2 regions of the Streptomyces chengmaiensis genome follow, and region 2 is predicted to be linked to the other one. Evidence: riboswitches for the same ligand, from Rfam matches in the RefSeq annotation. Region 2 holds a riboswitch; the other holds the start of a gene.
The links. Region 2 has a riboswitch for glycine ahead of gcvT (glycine cleavage system aminomethyltransferase GcvT). Riboswitches for the same ligand answer to the same signal wherever they lie in the genome.
Positions count from the first base shown of each region.

Region 1: linked by a shared signal. The riboswitch ahead of gcvP (aminomethyl-transferring glycine dehydrogenase) and the one ahead of gcvT (glycine cleavage system aminomethyltransferase GcvT) in region 2 are both predicted to bind glycine.

Region 1 covers NZ_JARWBG010000015.1:128,216-135,794, reverse strand. Annotated here, with positions in the region: gene QCN29_RS15540 (DUF881 domain-containing protein) at 53-814, shown strand; gene QCN29_RS15535 (FHA domain-containing protein) at 897-1,844, shown strand; gene ftsR (transcriptional regulator FtsR) at 1,871-2,620, shown strand; gene QCN29_RS15525 (bifunctional nuclease family protein) at 2,674-3,147, shown strand; gene QCN29_RS15520 (MerR family transcriptional regulator) at 3,410-4,021, shown strand; gene QCN29_RS15515 (DNA polymerase IV) at 4,132-5,601, shown strand; gene QCN29_RS15510 (PRC-barrel domain-containing protein) at 5,589-5,966, opposite strand; glycine riboswitch at 6,080-6,178, shown strand; partial or broken gene gcvP (aminomethyl-transferring glycine dehydrogenase) at 6,362-7,579, shown strand, end outside.
Region 2 covers NZ_JARWBG010000001.1:31,400-38,978, forward strand. Annotated here, with positions in the region: gene QCN29_RS00160 (AAA family ATPase) at 154-819, opposite strand; glycine riboswitch at 981-1,081, shown strand; gene gcvT (glycine cleavage system aminomethyltransferase GcvT) at 1,234-2,364, shown strand; gene gcvH (glycine cleavage system protein GcvH) at 2,417-2,791, shown strand; gene glyA (serine hydroxymethyltransferase) at 2,823-4,082, shown strand; gene QCN29_RS00180 (L-serine ammonia-lyase) at 4,272-5,639, shown strand; gene QCN29_RS00185 (hypothetical protein) at 5,674-7,458, opposite strand; gene QCN29_RS00190 (hypothetical protein) at 7,505-7,579, opposite strand, start outside.

The sequences.
Region 1 (7,579 bases), on a different contig from region 2:
TGCGAAGGCCGACGAGGGGGGCGCCGGCCCGGAGAGGCCGCAGGAGCCCCCCATGCCCGCGCCTGAGCTCCCGGCCGGCCGGGACGAGGGCCAGCGGACGGGCCGGCAGCGGCTGCTGGAAGGGCTCTGGCCGCCGCGCGTCACCCGTGCCCAACTCACCGTCGCCGTCCTTCTGTTCGTCCTCGGGCTCGGCCTGGCCATCCAGGTGCGCTCCACCAGCGACAGCAGTGCGCTGCGCGGTGCGCGCCAGGAGGACCTGGTGCGCATCCTCGACGAGATCGACAACCGCAGTGAGCGGCTGGAAGACGAGAAGCAGCGGCTGGAGGACCAGCGCACCGAGCTGGAGAACAGCTCCGACCAGGCGGAAGAGGCGCGTCGGCAGACGCGGCAGAAGGAGCAGCAGCTGGCGATCCTGGCCGGCACCGTCGCCGCGCAGGGACCCGGCATCACGCTCACCATCGATGACCCCCTCGGCGCGGTCGAGCCCGACGCACTGCTGGACGCCATCCAGGAGTTGCGTGCTGCCGGTGCGGAGGCCATCCAGGTCAATGACGTCCGAGTGGCAGCTGATACGTATCTCTCCGGGCGCGGCGGCGCCATACAGGTGGACGGGAAGCCGGTCTCGGCCCCGTACGCCTTCAAGGTCATCGGCAAGCCGCAGGACCTGGAGCCTGCTCTGAACATCCCGGGCGGAGTGGTGCAGACCTTGGAGAAGGAGCAGGCCACCGCCACTGTGACACGGTCGGAGAAGATCGTTGTGGACGCCTTGCGACCCGAGAAGCGGCCTGACTACGCTCGGTCGTCGTCCCGGTGAGCCGGGGGCGCATGGGGGGCTCCGGAGCCGGGCAGGAGGTAGCAGGGGGTCGCCGCATCACACAAGTGGTGCGTGGTGGAAACTGTCGGGTGGATACGGACGTTGTGAGGGTGTCCGGGTCGGCAGGTGTGTTCGTCGGGAGTTCGTCCTGCCCCACGGGCGGGTCTATTTCGGTCAAGGGGAAACGCCCGTGAAGTTGTTTGGGAAGTTGTTCGGCAAGAGCGCCCGCGAAGAAGGCGGCAGCGCCAGGCATCGCGCACCGCGCCATGGCCAGACGGATGAGCAGGGCGGAGAGCGGCCGCTCTTCCGGGACGAGGTCAATGGGGGCGGTGACATTTCGGGCGGGCCGGGCGCGTCGTCTGTTGACCCTGCCGGTGCCGGACGCATAGGTTTCGGTGAACCGTCAAGCTCGGGTACGGGTGGAGAGTTCGCCGCCGACCCGTATGCGACCAATCCCCACGCGGCCGCGCCGCGGCAGGAGGACCCGTCCATGTCGGCTCTGCCGGTTTGCACCAGGTGCGGGCACCGCAATGCCGAGGCCAGCCGCTTCTGCTCCAACTGCGGCGCGCCGCTGCGCGGAGGCGTGCCGGCGGAGCGCGCCTCGGAGACGACGTCGACGATCTCCATCTCCGGCCTCGAGGCATACGACTCCGAGATGACCGGGCAGACGGCGCTGCCGTCCCTGTCGCCCGAGGCCCAGGCCGCCGTCGACGCCCTGCCTCCCGGCTCGGCGCTGCTGGTGGTGCGGCGCGGGCCGAACTCGGGCAGCCGCTTCCTGCTGGACAGCGAGCTGACCACCGCCGGGCGCCATCCGCAGAGCGACATCTTCCTCGACGACGTGACGGTGTCCCGGCGCCATGTCGAGTTCCGCAGGGATGCCGAGGGGCGCTTCAGCGTCGCGGATGTCGGCAGCCTCAACGGCACCTATGTCAATCGCGAGCGGATCGACTCCGTGCTTCTGTCGAACGGCGACGAGGTCCAGATCGGCAAGTACCGGCTGGTCTTCTACGGGAGCCAGCGGGGCGTGTAACCCGTCAAACCCGTCAGGGAAGGCACATGCTGCGAACACCCACGGGCGGCGCCGGGAACGGCGCCGCCGCCGGGTCCGACCGGCTGATGAGCATCGGCACGGTGCTCGGGCGGCTACGTGAGGAGTTCCCCGAGGTCACCATCTCCAAGATCCGGTTTCTGGAGGCGGAAGGGCTGGTGGAGCCGCAGCGCACACCGTCGGGGTACCGCAAGTTCACCCCGGAGGACGTGGAGCGGCTCGCGCAGGTGCTGCGTATGCAGCGTGATCACTATCTTCCTCTGAAGGTCATCCGCGAGCATCTCGAGGCGCAGAGCCGCGGCGAGGAGGTACGGCTGCCGGCACCGGCCGCGCCGCGCGAGCTGCTCGACGGGGAGGCCTGGCGGGCGGACGAGGCGGCACGGCCCACGGCCGCCCGGGTCGGCCGTGCCGAACTGCTCGCCGCCGCCGAGGTGAGCGACGAAGAGCTGGACGAATGGGTCTCGTACGGGCTGATCACCCCGGATGAGGACGGCGGCTGCGACGCCGGGTCGGTCACGGTGGCGCGGCTGATCGCGGATCTGGGCAGATTCGGACTGGAGCCGCGGCATCTTCGCGCCATGAAGGCCGCAGCGGACCGGGAGGCCGGACTGGTCGAACAAGTGGTCGCCCCGCTGCGGCGGCACCGGAATCCGCAGACCAGAGCGCATGCGGAGGCCACCGCCAGGGAGCTGGCGGCGCTGTCGGTGCGGCTCCATGCGGCCCTTGTCCAGAGCGCGCTCGGGGTAAGGCTTCACTGATCTTGTGAGGGCCCGACTATCCAAACCTGCCGAGCACGTCCTAGGGTTACTGTGTGAACGAGCTCGACGTTGTGGGTGTCCGGGTTGAAATGCCCTCGAACCAACCGATCGTGCTCCTGCGGGAAGTGGGAGGCGACCGGTACCTCCCCATCTGGATCGGACCAGGGGAGGCGACCGCCATCGCCTTCGCGCAGCAGGGGATGGCTCCTGCCCGGCCTCTGACGCACGACCTCTTCAAGGACGTGCTGGAGGCGGTGGGCCAGGAGCTCACCGAAGTGCGCATCACAGACCTCCGGGAAGGCGTCTTCTACGCGGAGCTGGTCTTCGCCAGCGGCGTCGAGGTGAGCGCGAGGCCGTCCGACGCCATAGCGCTGGCGCTGCGCACAGGGACGCCGATCTACGGCAGTGACGGCGTGCTGGACGATGCGGGGATCGCCATCCCCGACGAGCAGGAGGACGAGGTGGAGAAGTTCCGCGAGTTCCTCGACCAGATCTCGCCGGAGGACTTCGGCACCAACAGCCAGTGACCGCACCGGCCGCCGGTGACCCTGTCGGGAGTCCTGTACGGCAGGGCCTGTCGGGTGGCCGGAGGCGGATCTCGCGGGCCGTTGAGGCGCATACGTTTCGGGCCCGCCGCGCGACCGCGCATTCGGCCACGTATTCCCTGACTTGGGGTACGGAAAACCACTCTCAGGGTGATTATCACTCGGCGTGGCGAGTGTGGCGATCGTTGACGCACCCCTGGCGACTCCCTACCGTCGAGATGGCAGGTCAAGGACGGAGGTCGGCGTGAGAAGCAGCGGCGACGGTACGGCTGGGGGCGGCCCCGGACGCAGTCCGGGGGAGAGCGGGCCGTATCCGCTTCACGACGGCGCGACCGGCGCCGATGCCGTCGACCCCGCGACGGACACCATCGGCTATCGGGGTCCCACCGCGTGCGCCGCGGCGGGCATCACCTATCGGCAGCTGGACTACTGGGCCCGCACCGGACTGGTCGAGCCCAGCGTGCGGCCTGCGTACGGATCGGGCACCCAGCGCCTCTACAGCTTTCGCGACGTCGTCGTCCTGAAGATCGTCAAGCGTTTTCTGGACACCGGTGTCGGCCTGCAGAACATCAGGGCCGCGGTCCGGCATCTGCGTGATCGCGGCTTTCGCGACCTGGAGCGCATGACGCTGATGAGCGACGGGGCGACGGTGTACGAGTGCTCCTCACCCGACGAGGTCGTCGATCTGCTCCGGGGCGGCCAGGGCGTCTTCGGCATCGCCGTGGGCGTGGTGTGGAGGGACGTGGAGGCCGCGCTCTCCCAGCTCCACGGGGAGCGGGTCGACACGGGCGAGACGCTGGTCGGGCACAATCCGGCCGATGAGCTGGCCAGGCGCAGACGCGACCGGGCGGTCTGACGTCCGGCGGAGCCCCCTTGCGGACGCCGACGACGGCGTGGACGCCGTCGTCGGACGTTGTTGTCGTTGGTGTGACGTTGTTGTCAGTGGTGTAGGGCAGCATCGATGGTGTGAGAACCGCGCCGACGATTCTGCATCTGGACATGGATGCCTTCTACGCCTCGGCCGAGCAGGCGGCGAAGCCGAGTCTGCGCGGCAAGCCGGTGGTGGTGGGAGGACTCGGTCCGCGGGGGGTCGTCGCCACCGCCTCCTACGAGGCGCGACGCTTCGGCGTGCACTCGGCGATGCCGATGGCCCAGGCCAGGCGGCTCGCGCCGAACGCCGCGTATCTGGTGCCCCGCTTCTCCCTGTACCGCGCGGTCAGCGAACAGGTGATGGAGTTGCTGGCGACGCTGTCGCCACTGGTGGAGCCGCTGAGTCTGGACGAGGCGTTCGTTGACCTCGAAGCCGGCGGCAGCGCGGACGACAGCGCGTCGGCGCAGGCGGCGGGGGAGCGGCTGCGCGCTGATATCCGCCGGGTCACCGGGCTGACCGGCTCGGTCGGTCTGGCCGGCTCCAAGATGCTGGCGAAGATCGCTTCCGAGCAGGCGAAACCGGACGGCCTGCTGCTCATCGAACCGGGCACGGAGCGGGAGCTGCTCGGGCCCCTGTCCGTGCGGACGCTGCCGGGGGTCGGGCCCGCGACGGGCGAGCATCTGCGGCGCGCCGGAATGACGACGGTCGCGGATCTGGCGGAGGCCGGCGAGGACGAACTGGTGCGCCTGGTGGGCAAGGCGCACGGGACCGCGCTGCACCATATGGCGCTGGGGCACGACGACCGGCCCGTGGTGGCGGAGCGCGATGCGAAGTCGGTGTCGGTCGAGGACACGTTCGATGTGGACCTGCACGACCGGGTGCGGGTGCGCGGCGAGGTGGAGCGGCTCGCGGAGCGGTGCGTGCACCGGCTCCGGGCCGCCGGGCGGTCCGGGCGGACCGTTGTGCTGAAAGTCCGCAGATTCGATTTTTCGACGCTCACCCGCTCAGAGACGCTGCGCGGGCCGACGGACGACCCGGCGGTGGTGCGGGAGGCCGCCGCGCGGCTGCTGGAGTCCGTGGACACGACCGGGGGCGTGCGGCTGCTGGGTGTGGGCGTCAGCGGCCTGGCCGACTACACCCAGGAGGACCTCTTCGCCCAGGCGGCGGCCGGGGAACACGAGGGAGAAGCGGGAGCTGCAGGACCGGGCGTGGCGGAGGCGTCTGCGGCCCCGCAGGGGCGAAACGAGGCCGCGGAGCCGAAGCCCGAGCCGGAGCCGCCTGCCGAGCGGCGCTGGCTGGCAGGGCATGACGTGCGCCATGCGCGTTACGGGGCGGGGTGGGTGCAGGGCAGCGGCCTCGGGCGGGTGACCGTGCGCTTCGAGGAGCCGTGGTCGCAGCCCGGGCGGGTGCGGACGTTCGCGGTCGACGACCCCGAGCTGACGCCGGCGGAGCCGCTTCCGCTGCTCCGGCCGTCCTCACCGGAGCCGGGCACGCCCCCGAGGGACGGTCTGCCCGGGCAGCCGGGCGCCGGGTGCGGCGCGAAGACCCCTTGTCAGTCGTCCTGACCCGCCACGCGGCCGAAGGAGCGGTCGCCCGAGGGCGGCGGCTGTGGAGGGCCCGCGAGGTGGAGGCCGTAGTGGTGGTAGAGCTGGAGCTCCTGCTCGGGGGAGAGGTGGCGGCCGACGCCGAAATCCGGGGCGTCCTTGATCAGGGAGCGTTCATAGGGGACGTGCAGGCTGTCGCCGACCACCTCGCTCGGCTCCAGCGGGACGAACGCGTCGCGGCTGAACAGACCCGTGCGCACGGCGGCCCACTCGGGCTCGCCCGTCGCATCGTCCAGATACACCTCGTCCACTGTCCCGATCTTGGCGCCGTCGCGGTCGTACGCCTTGCGCCCGATCAGGCTGCGCGGATCGATATCGGTCTGCACGGTCCCTCCAACAGGTCGCAACTGCTCGCTACCACTACACAACGGCAAATTCGGGGTGTCGGCCACTTGAGCGATCGGCGAGGGACCGCGCTGGTACGCTGGCAAGCGGCTGCTGACCCCGCGCGGGAGAGTCCGCCGGTGAAACCGCCGGCGGCGCCGAAGGAGCAAATCCTCCCCGGAATCTCTCAGGCAACCGGTACCGCGCGGACGAGGTCACTCTGGAAAGAAGGGCGGACGTCGGACGGCATCCGCTCTCACCGACGGTGAAAGCCGGTGCGCCCGGACACGGGCGAGCCGGTGAAGCTCTCAGGTTGAGATGACAGAGGGGGAGGGCCGTCCGGGCATCCGTGCCGCGATGCCCCTCGCAGGTCGTGTCAGACCAGGAGGCCTCCTTCATGACCGCCAACCGGATTCCGCTCTCCCAGCTGGAGCGCGGCACCCCCTTCGAGCAGCGCCACATCGGACCCGACGCCGAGGCCCAGGCCAAGATGCTGGCCCAGGTCGGCTATGGCTCCCTCGACGAGCTGACCGCCGCCGCCGTGCCCGACGTCATCAAGAGCGCGGAGGCGCTGAACCTCCCAGGCGCCCGCACCGAGGCCGAGGTGCTGGCCGAGCTGCGCGCCCTCGCGGACCGGAACAAGGTCCTTACGCCCATGATCGGCCTGGGCTACTACGGCACCTTCACCCCGCCGGTGATCCTGCGCAACGTCATGGAGAACCCGGCCTGGTACACCGCGTACACCCCGTACCAGCCGGAGATCTCGCAGGGCCGCCTCGAGGCGCTGCTGAACTTCCAGACGATGGTCGCCGATCTGACCGGCCTGCCCACCTCCGGCGCGTCGCTGCTCGACGAGGGCACCGCTGCCGCCGAGGCGATGTCGCTCGCCCGCCGCGTCGGAAAGGTCAAGGACGGCGTCTTCCTGGTCGACGCGGACACCCTGCCGCAGACCCTCGCGGTCCTGAAGACCCGCGCCGAACCGACCGGCGTAGAGATCGTCGCCGCCGATCTGAGCAACGGCATCCCGGCCGGGATCGCCGAGCGCGGCGTCTTCGGCGTGCTGCTCCAGTACCCGGGCGCCTCCGGCGCGGTCCGCGATCTGCGGCCGGTGATCGCTCAGGCCCGGGAACTCGGCGCGATCGTCACCGTCGCCGCCGACCTGCTGGCGCTGACGCTGCTCACCTCGCCCGGCGAACTGGGCGCGGACATCGCGGTCGGCACCACCCAGCGCTTCGGCGTCCCCATGGGCTTCGGCGGCCCACACGCCGGCTACATGGCCGTCCGGGAGAAGTTCGCCCGCAGCCTGCCCGGACGCCTCGTCGGCGTCTCCGTGGACGCGGACGGCGACAAGGCCTACCGGCTGGCGCTGCAGACCCGCGAGCAGCACATCCGCCGAGAGAAGGCCACCAGCAACATCTGCACCGCCCAGGTGCTGCTCGCCGTGATGGCCGGCATGTACGCGGTCTACCACGGCCCCGAGGGCCTGCGGACCATCGCCCGGCGCACCCACCGGTACGCCGCCCTCCTCGCCGAAGGCCTGACGGCAGGCGGCGTCGAGGTCGTCCACGGCGAGTTCTTCGACACCCTCACCGCCAGGGTCCCCGGCCGCGCCGCC
Region 2 (7,579 bases):
CATCCAGCCTCGCCGGCGTTTGAGGCGCGAGGCCGCACATCCAGCCTCGCCGGCGTTTGAGGCGCGAGGCCGCACATCCAGCCTCGCCGGCGTTTGAGGCGCGGGGTCCGGGGCGGAGCCCCGGTACGGGAGTCCGGGCGGAGCCCCCGCACCTCAGGACCGCCGGAAGCCCAGCACCCCCAGCGCCTTCGCCGACTCCTGGTCCAGGAGGGTCGCGGAGGCGCACCCGGCCGGCAGGTCGCCGGATTCGGCGGCGCGCAGGAGGCGGGACACGGCGCGGAGGTGGCGGGTGAAGGCGTAGCGGGAGACCCCGCGGCCGCGGGCGCGCTGGCCTGCGCGGGCCGCCTCGGGCGGGACGTCGAGAAGGACGAGGTGGAGCCCGCTGCCGCGCCGGCGGGCCTCGCGGGCGAGCCAGCGGCGCACCCACGCCTGGGTGCCGCAGTCGTGGACGACGACGCCGGCGCCGGAGCGCAGGGCCCGCCGCAGCCCGGCGTAGTGGGCGACGCGCACCAGCGGACGGTAGACGGCGTACGGCAGGAACCGCGGCAGCCGGGCCTCCCAGCGCTCCCGCGCGTCCTGGGAGTCGACGCCCCCGCCGGGGACGGCACGTCTGATGAGGGTGGACTTGCCGCTGCCGGGCAGCCCGGAGACCACCACCACGTCGCCCGCGGCGAACAGCAGGCTGCCGGGGCTGCGCCCGGCCCGTTCGCGCAGGTCGCGCAGGAGCGGCGCGGAGGCCCGTACGGCGATTCCCGGCGCGGGTCGCGCCGGGACGCCCGCGGCCGCCGGTGCGATCTGACCGGTCCGTTGCGACGTCATCGCCCCTCCCCCATGTCGGGCCCTGTGCAGGACCACCCAACCCTTGCTCATGGAGTGTAAAGAACCGGTAATGCGGCACAACCTTTCCCGTATCGTGGCCGGACCCCCCACTCTTCCCCGATGCATGCAATGATGTGCGCGCCAACTGCATACCGGCCGTTTGAATCCACGCGGGAGAGTCCCGGCGACACGAGTGTCCGCCGGGCGCCGAAGGAGCAAGTTCCTCCCTTGAATCTCTCAGGCCCCGTACCGCGTGCGACGAGGCAGATCTGAAAAGCGAGCCGCCGTCGAGCGGCTCCACCCAAGGTGCAAGTCACGACTACCCATATGTGCGGTCGCGACGAACCTCTCAGGTTCCGATGACAGATGGGGAGGATTGTCCTCGCCCTGACCATGCCCCTGGGAGCCCTGTCTATGAGCAACGCCCCTTCGAGCACCTCCCCGCGCCGTACCGCCCTCGACGCCCTCCACCGGTCGCTGGGCGCGACCATGACCGACTTCGCGGGCTGGGACATGCCGCTGCGGTACGGCAGTGAGCGCGACGAGCACAACGCCGTACGCACCAAGGCCGGTCTCTTCGACCTCTCCCACATGGGTGAGATCACCGTCACCGGGCCGCAGGCCGCCGCCCTCCTCGACCACGCGCTGGTGGGCAACATCGGCGGCGTCGGCGTGGGCCGCGCCCGCTACACCATGATCTGCCAGGAGGACGGCGGCATCCTGGACGATCTGATCGTCTACCGCCTCGCCGACGCCGAGTACATGGTCGTCGCGAACGCGGGCAACGCCCAGATCGTGCTGGATGCGCTGACCGAGCGCGCCGCGGGCTTCGACGCACAGGTGCGCGACGACCGCGACGCCTATGCGCTGATCGCCGTCCAGGGGCCCGAGTCCCCCGGCATCCTGAAGTCCCTCACGGACGCCGACCTGGACGGCCTGAAGTACTACGCGGGCCTGCCGGGCACGGTCGCCGGGGTTCCGGCGCTGATCGCCCGAACCGGTTACACGGGCGAGGACGGCTTCGAGCTGTTCGTCGAGCCGCAGCACGCGGAGAAGCTCTGGCAGGCGATCACCGAGGCCGGCGCCCCCGCCGGTCTGATTCCGTGCGGCCTGTCCTGCCGGGACACCCTGCGCCTGGAGGCGGGCATGCCGCTGTACGGGCATGAGCTGACGACCTCCCTGACGCCGTTCGACGCGGGTCTGGGCCGGGTGGTCAAGTTCGAGAAGGACGGTGACTTCGTGGGCCGCGCGGCGCTGGCCGACGCCAAGGAGCGCGCCGAGTCCAGCCCGCCGCGCAAGCTGGTCGGCCTGATCGCCGAGGGGCGGCGGGTGCCGCGCGCCGGGATGTCCGTGGTGGCGGACGGCCAGGTGATCGGCGAGGTGACCTCCGGCGCGCCGTCCCCGACGCTCGGCAAGCCGATCGCCATGGCCTATGTGGACGCGGCGCACGCCGCCCCCGGCACGGCAGGCGTCGGCGTGGACATCCGCGGTGCGCACGAGCCGTACGAGGTCGTGGCGCTGCCCTTCTACAAGCGCCAGAAGTGACGCGCGTCTCCCCTTCCCCCAGCACTCACCCGCGTACAGGAGAATTCAGATCATGAGCAACCCCCAGCAGCTGCGTTACAGCAAGGAGCACGAGTGGCTGTCGGCCGCCGAGGACGGCGTGTCGGCGGTCGGCATCACGGAGCACGCGGCGAACGCCCTCGGCGACGTGGTGTACGTCCAGCTCCCGGAGGTGGGCGACACGGTGTCCGCGGGCGAGACCTGCGGCGAGCTGGAGTCGACCAAGTCGGTCAGCGACCTGTACTCCCCGGTGACGGGCGAGGTCGTCGAGGCGAACCAGGCGGTCGTGGACGACCCGTCGCTGGTGAACACGGCCCCGTTCGAGGGCGGCTGGCTGTTCAAGGTGCGCGTGGCGGAGGAGCCGAAGGACCTGCTCTCCGCGGACGAGTACACCGAGTTCGCCGGCTGACCGCCGACTCACGACCCCAAGGGATGTCACCATGTCGCTTCTGAACACCCCCCTCCATGAGCTGGACCCGGACGTCGCCGCCGCCGTCGACGCCGAGCTTCACCGTCAGCAGTCCACCCTCGAGATGATCGCCTCGGAGAACTTCGCTCCGGTCGCGGTCATGGAGGCACAGGGCTCGGTCCTCACCAACAAGTACGCCGAGGGCTACCCGGGCCGCCGCTACTACGGCGGCTGTGAGCACGTCGACGTCGTCGAGCAGATCGCGATCGACCGGATCAAGGAGCTCTTCGGCGCCGAGCACGCCAATGTGCAGCCGCACTCGGGCGCCCAGGCCAACGCGGCGGCGATGTTCGCGCTGCTGAAGCCGGGCGACACGATCATGGGTCTGAACCTGGCCCACGGCGGTCATCTGACCCACGGAATGAAGATCAACTTCTCCGGCAAGCTCTACAACGTGGTGGCCTACCACGTGGACGACGCCACCGGCCAGGTCGACATGGCCGAGGTCGAGCGGCTCGCCAAGGAGGCCAAGCCGAAGCTGATCGTGGCCGGCTGGTCCGCGTACCCGCGTCAGCTCGACTTCGCCGCCTTCCGCCGGATCGCGGACGAGGTCGGCGCGTACCTGATGGTCGACATGGCCCACTTCGCGGGCCTTGTCGCCGCCGGTCTGCACCCCAACCCGGTGCCGCACGCGCATGTCGTGACCACCACCACGCACAAGACCCTCGGCGGTCCGCGCGGCGGTGTGATCCTCTGCACGGCCGACCTCGCCAAGAAGATCAACTCCGCTGTCTTCCCCGGTCAGCAGGGCGGCCCGCTGGAGCATGTGATCGCCGCCAAGGCGGTGTCCTTCAAGGTCGCGGCCTCTGAGGACTTCAAGGAGCGCCAGCAGCGCACCCTGGACGGCGCCCGCATCCTCGCGGAGCGCCTGGTGCAGGACGATGTGGCCGAGCACGGCGTGTCGGTGCTGTCCGGCGGCACGGACGTCCACCTGGTCCTGGTGGACCTGCGGCACTCGGAGCTGGACGGCCAGCAGGCCGAGGACCGGCTGCACGAGGTCGGCATCACGGTCAACCGGAACGCGATCCCGAACGACCCGCGGCCGCCGATGGTCACCTCGGGGCTGCGGATCGGCACCCCGGCGCTGGCCACCCGCGGCTTCACGGCCGAGGACTTCACCGAGGTCGCCGACATCATCGCCGAGGCCCTGAAGCCCTCATACGACGCGGCCGCCCTGCGCGCCCGGGTCACGGCCCTCGCCGAGAAGCACCCGCTCTACCCCGGTCTGTAATCCGGAGGCAAAGCCTCCGAGGTCCAAAAAGTCGGGGCACCGCGCACACTGGACGGTGAGCGCCAGTGAGCACGGTGCCCCGCACCATGCCCTCGCCTCTCGCAGCCCCGCCTCTTCCCCGCTCTTTCCCCCCCGCACGCCCTGCACCACCCGGCAGACGACGGCGTCTACCACCCCTAGGAGACATCCGTGGCCATTTCGGTCTTCGACCTGTTCTCGATCGGCATCGGCCCGTCCAGCTCCCATACGGTCGGCCCGATGCGCGCCGCCCGGATGTTCGCCCGGCGCCTGAAGAACGAAGGCATGCTGGCGCACACCGCGTCGATACGGGCCGAGCTGTACGGCTCACTCGGCGCGACCGGCCACGGCCATGGCACACCCAAGGCGGTGCTGCTGGGCCTGGAGGGCAGCTCGCCGCGGACCGTCGACGTCGAGAGCGCCGACGACCGCGTCGAGCAGATCAGGACGGCGGGACGGCTGAACCTGCTGGGCATGCACGAGATCGCCTTCGACTTCGACGAGGACCTGGTGCTGCACCGCCGCAAGGCGCTGCCGTACCACGCCAACGGGATGACGGTCTTCGCGTACGACGCCGAGGGCGGGCCGCTGCTGGAGAAGACGTACTACTCGGTCGGCGGCGGCTTCGTGGTGGACGAGGACGCGGTCGGAGAAGACCGGATCAAGCTGGACGACACGGTCCTGAAGCACCCCTTCCGCACCGGTGACGAGCTGCTGCGCCTCACCCGGGAAACCGGCCTGTCGATCTCCGCGCTGATGCTGGAGAACGAGAAGGCATGGCGCTCGGAGGAGGAGATCCGCGAGGGCCTGCTGGACATCTGGCGGGTGATGCAGGCGTGCGTGACCCGCGGCATGTCCCGGGAGGGCATCCTGCCCGGCGGCCTGAAGGTGCGCCGCCGGGCCGCGAACTCGGCCCGGCAGCTGCGCGCCGAGGGCGATGCGCAGGCCCGCGCCATGGAGTGGATCACGCTCTACGCGATGGCGGTCAACGAGGAGAACGCCGCAGGCGGTCGCGTGGTGACCGCCCCGACGAACGGCGCGGCGGGCATCATCCCGGCCGTCCTGCACTACTACATGAACTTCGTCCCGGGCGCGGACGAGGAGGGCGTGGTCCGCTTCCTGCTCGCCGCGGGCGCGATCGGCATGCTGTTCAAGGAGAACGCCTCGATCTCAGGCGCCGAGGTCGGCTGCCAGGGCGAGGTCGGCTCCGCCTGCTCCATGGCCGCGGGCGCGCTGGCCGAGGTGCTGGGCGGCAGCCCCGAACAGGTGGAGAACGCCGCGGAGATCGGCATGGAGCACAATCTGGGCCTGACGTGCGACCCGGTCGGCGGCCTTGTGCAGATTCCGTGCATCGAGCGCAACGGCATGGCGGCGGTGAAGGCCGTGACGGCCGCGAAGATGGCGATGCGCGGCGACGGCAGCCACAAGGTCTCGCTGGACAAGGTCATCAAGACGATGAAGGACACCGGCGCGGACATGTCCGTCAAGTACAAGGAGACCGCGCGCGGCGGCCTGGCGGTCAACATCATCGAGTGCTGAGGACTGTCGCCTTCGGCACGAGAGCCGGTGGTGCTCAGGGAGCCGAGGAGGGGAACAGCTCGCCGACGGCACCGTCAAGGGTCCGTTCCGCACCCTCCCCGGTGAGAGTGAGGGTGGCTGTGCCGCCCTCGCCGAGCACCGTTACGGCCTGGGAGCCGCCGCCGACGTCCCAGACGCGACGCTTGGCGTCCGAGACAGCCACCCACTGCTCCGCTCCCTCTTCCAGTGCGTAGACACGCGGGTCCTCGCTGCGGACGAAGTCGCAGGATCCGGTCGCGATGCGCTGTGTGCGATAGGGCAGATAGGAGACGTGGGCGCTCCCGTCGGCCGTGAACCACGCGTCAAAGGGCGCCCAGCCGGCTCCCGGGGCCACCGCGACCGACTCCTCCCCTGAGTCCGGGGTGAGGACCTTGGTCCGCTGGCTCATCGGTTCGCAGGAGCCGGCGGCGTCCCGTCCGACGACCACGTCGCTGACGATCATTCGTGCGCCGTCGTGGTCGACGGCTTGGAAGTTCTCCGCGAGCCTGCGGGGCAGGACTCCCTGGGCTGCCCCGTCCGCCGTGAGGCGGTACACGCTGTGGGCCGACGTGTCGTCGTACAGCGGACGCACATAGGCGACCAGTTCCTCTCCCTGTCGGTAGGAGGACAGGACGTACGCAGGGCCGTGAAGCTCCCCGGACGGCATCGCCGGCAGCCCTTCGACCCGCCACTGAGCTGGGGCGCCGCCGTCGGCGGGGTACGCCCACAGGCCGGTGCCACCGGGCCCCGCAGAGATCAGCCGATCGCCTGCGAAGGCGATGTCGCATTGCTCGCAGTCCCAGGTGCGGACGGTGTCGTCGGCCAGGTTCATCAAGCGGATCGACCCCTCGGGAACATAACCGATCAGCGACTCGGCGGTGCCGGCCTCCGACATCTCGGTCCAGGCGATCCGGGTGCGGTCCTCCGACCAGGCCACCGTCCCGGGGTTCGTCTCTGAGTCCAGGGACGCGAGAGTTCGCGGTTCCGCTTCCGGGTCCTCAAGGAGGCGGACCTCCTTCGCCGTTGTCCAGGCGAATGGATGGAAGACATCGCCGGTTCCCGATGTGGGGACGTCGGCGGGCAGCGCCTCATAGGAGTCGGGCACGACGAACTCCTGGAGAGCGCCGGTCAGTTCCTCTGCCGTGTCGGTAAAGACAGGCCTGGGGGCGTCGCTGGCGGTGGCGGTCTTCGTGAGGGCGCGTTGCTCCGCCGTTGGCACACGGTGGCCGACGAACCTGAAGTCCAGTCGCAGCCCGGAGCTGTCCAGCCGCTCCCGCAACTCCTTGTCGAATTCAGTGGTGTTGTCGGTGCAGGCGTCGGCACCGTGGGCAGTGATGACGATGATGCGGTTGTGGGCGGCGTCGCTTTCAGCGAGGTCGTCGACGGCGGCGAGGATTCCACTGTGAAGGGTGGCTCGCCCGGTGGGCTCGAGGCCGCGGGCCGCGTCGACGATGGGGCGACCGTTCTCAGTAGCGGCGGGAACGAGTTGAGCAGTGTTGTCAGAGGCGTCGCACGTGCCGCCGAAGCGGCGGAGCGAAAGGGCGTCGTCATCGGCAGCATTGAGAGCACTCGCGGCGACGGCACCGCTGATGTCAGCGAAATCGTAGCCCTTCCCCCCATCCGGTGAAGGGACGGCGGAGGCGTCGACAAGAAACACCACGCGGTGCTCAGCACCAGAACCGGCCCGCCCCAGGATCAGCGCCCCGGCCGCTGCCACGACGGCGAGGAGCACGGCCGGCACGGCCCACCATCGCCATCGGGATCCGCTCGGTTCTGCCGCTGTGGCTGTCGCAGTGGTCATGGCAGCCCCTCTCGGAAATCCTCGCAGGTTGCGCGGGGGCATCGACTCACGCGGCGTCGGAGATGATCGAGGCGATCTTCCCGCTCACCCGGTCGATGTCCTCGGCGGACGTCCCGCGTTC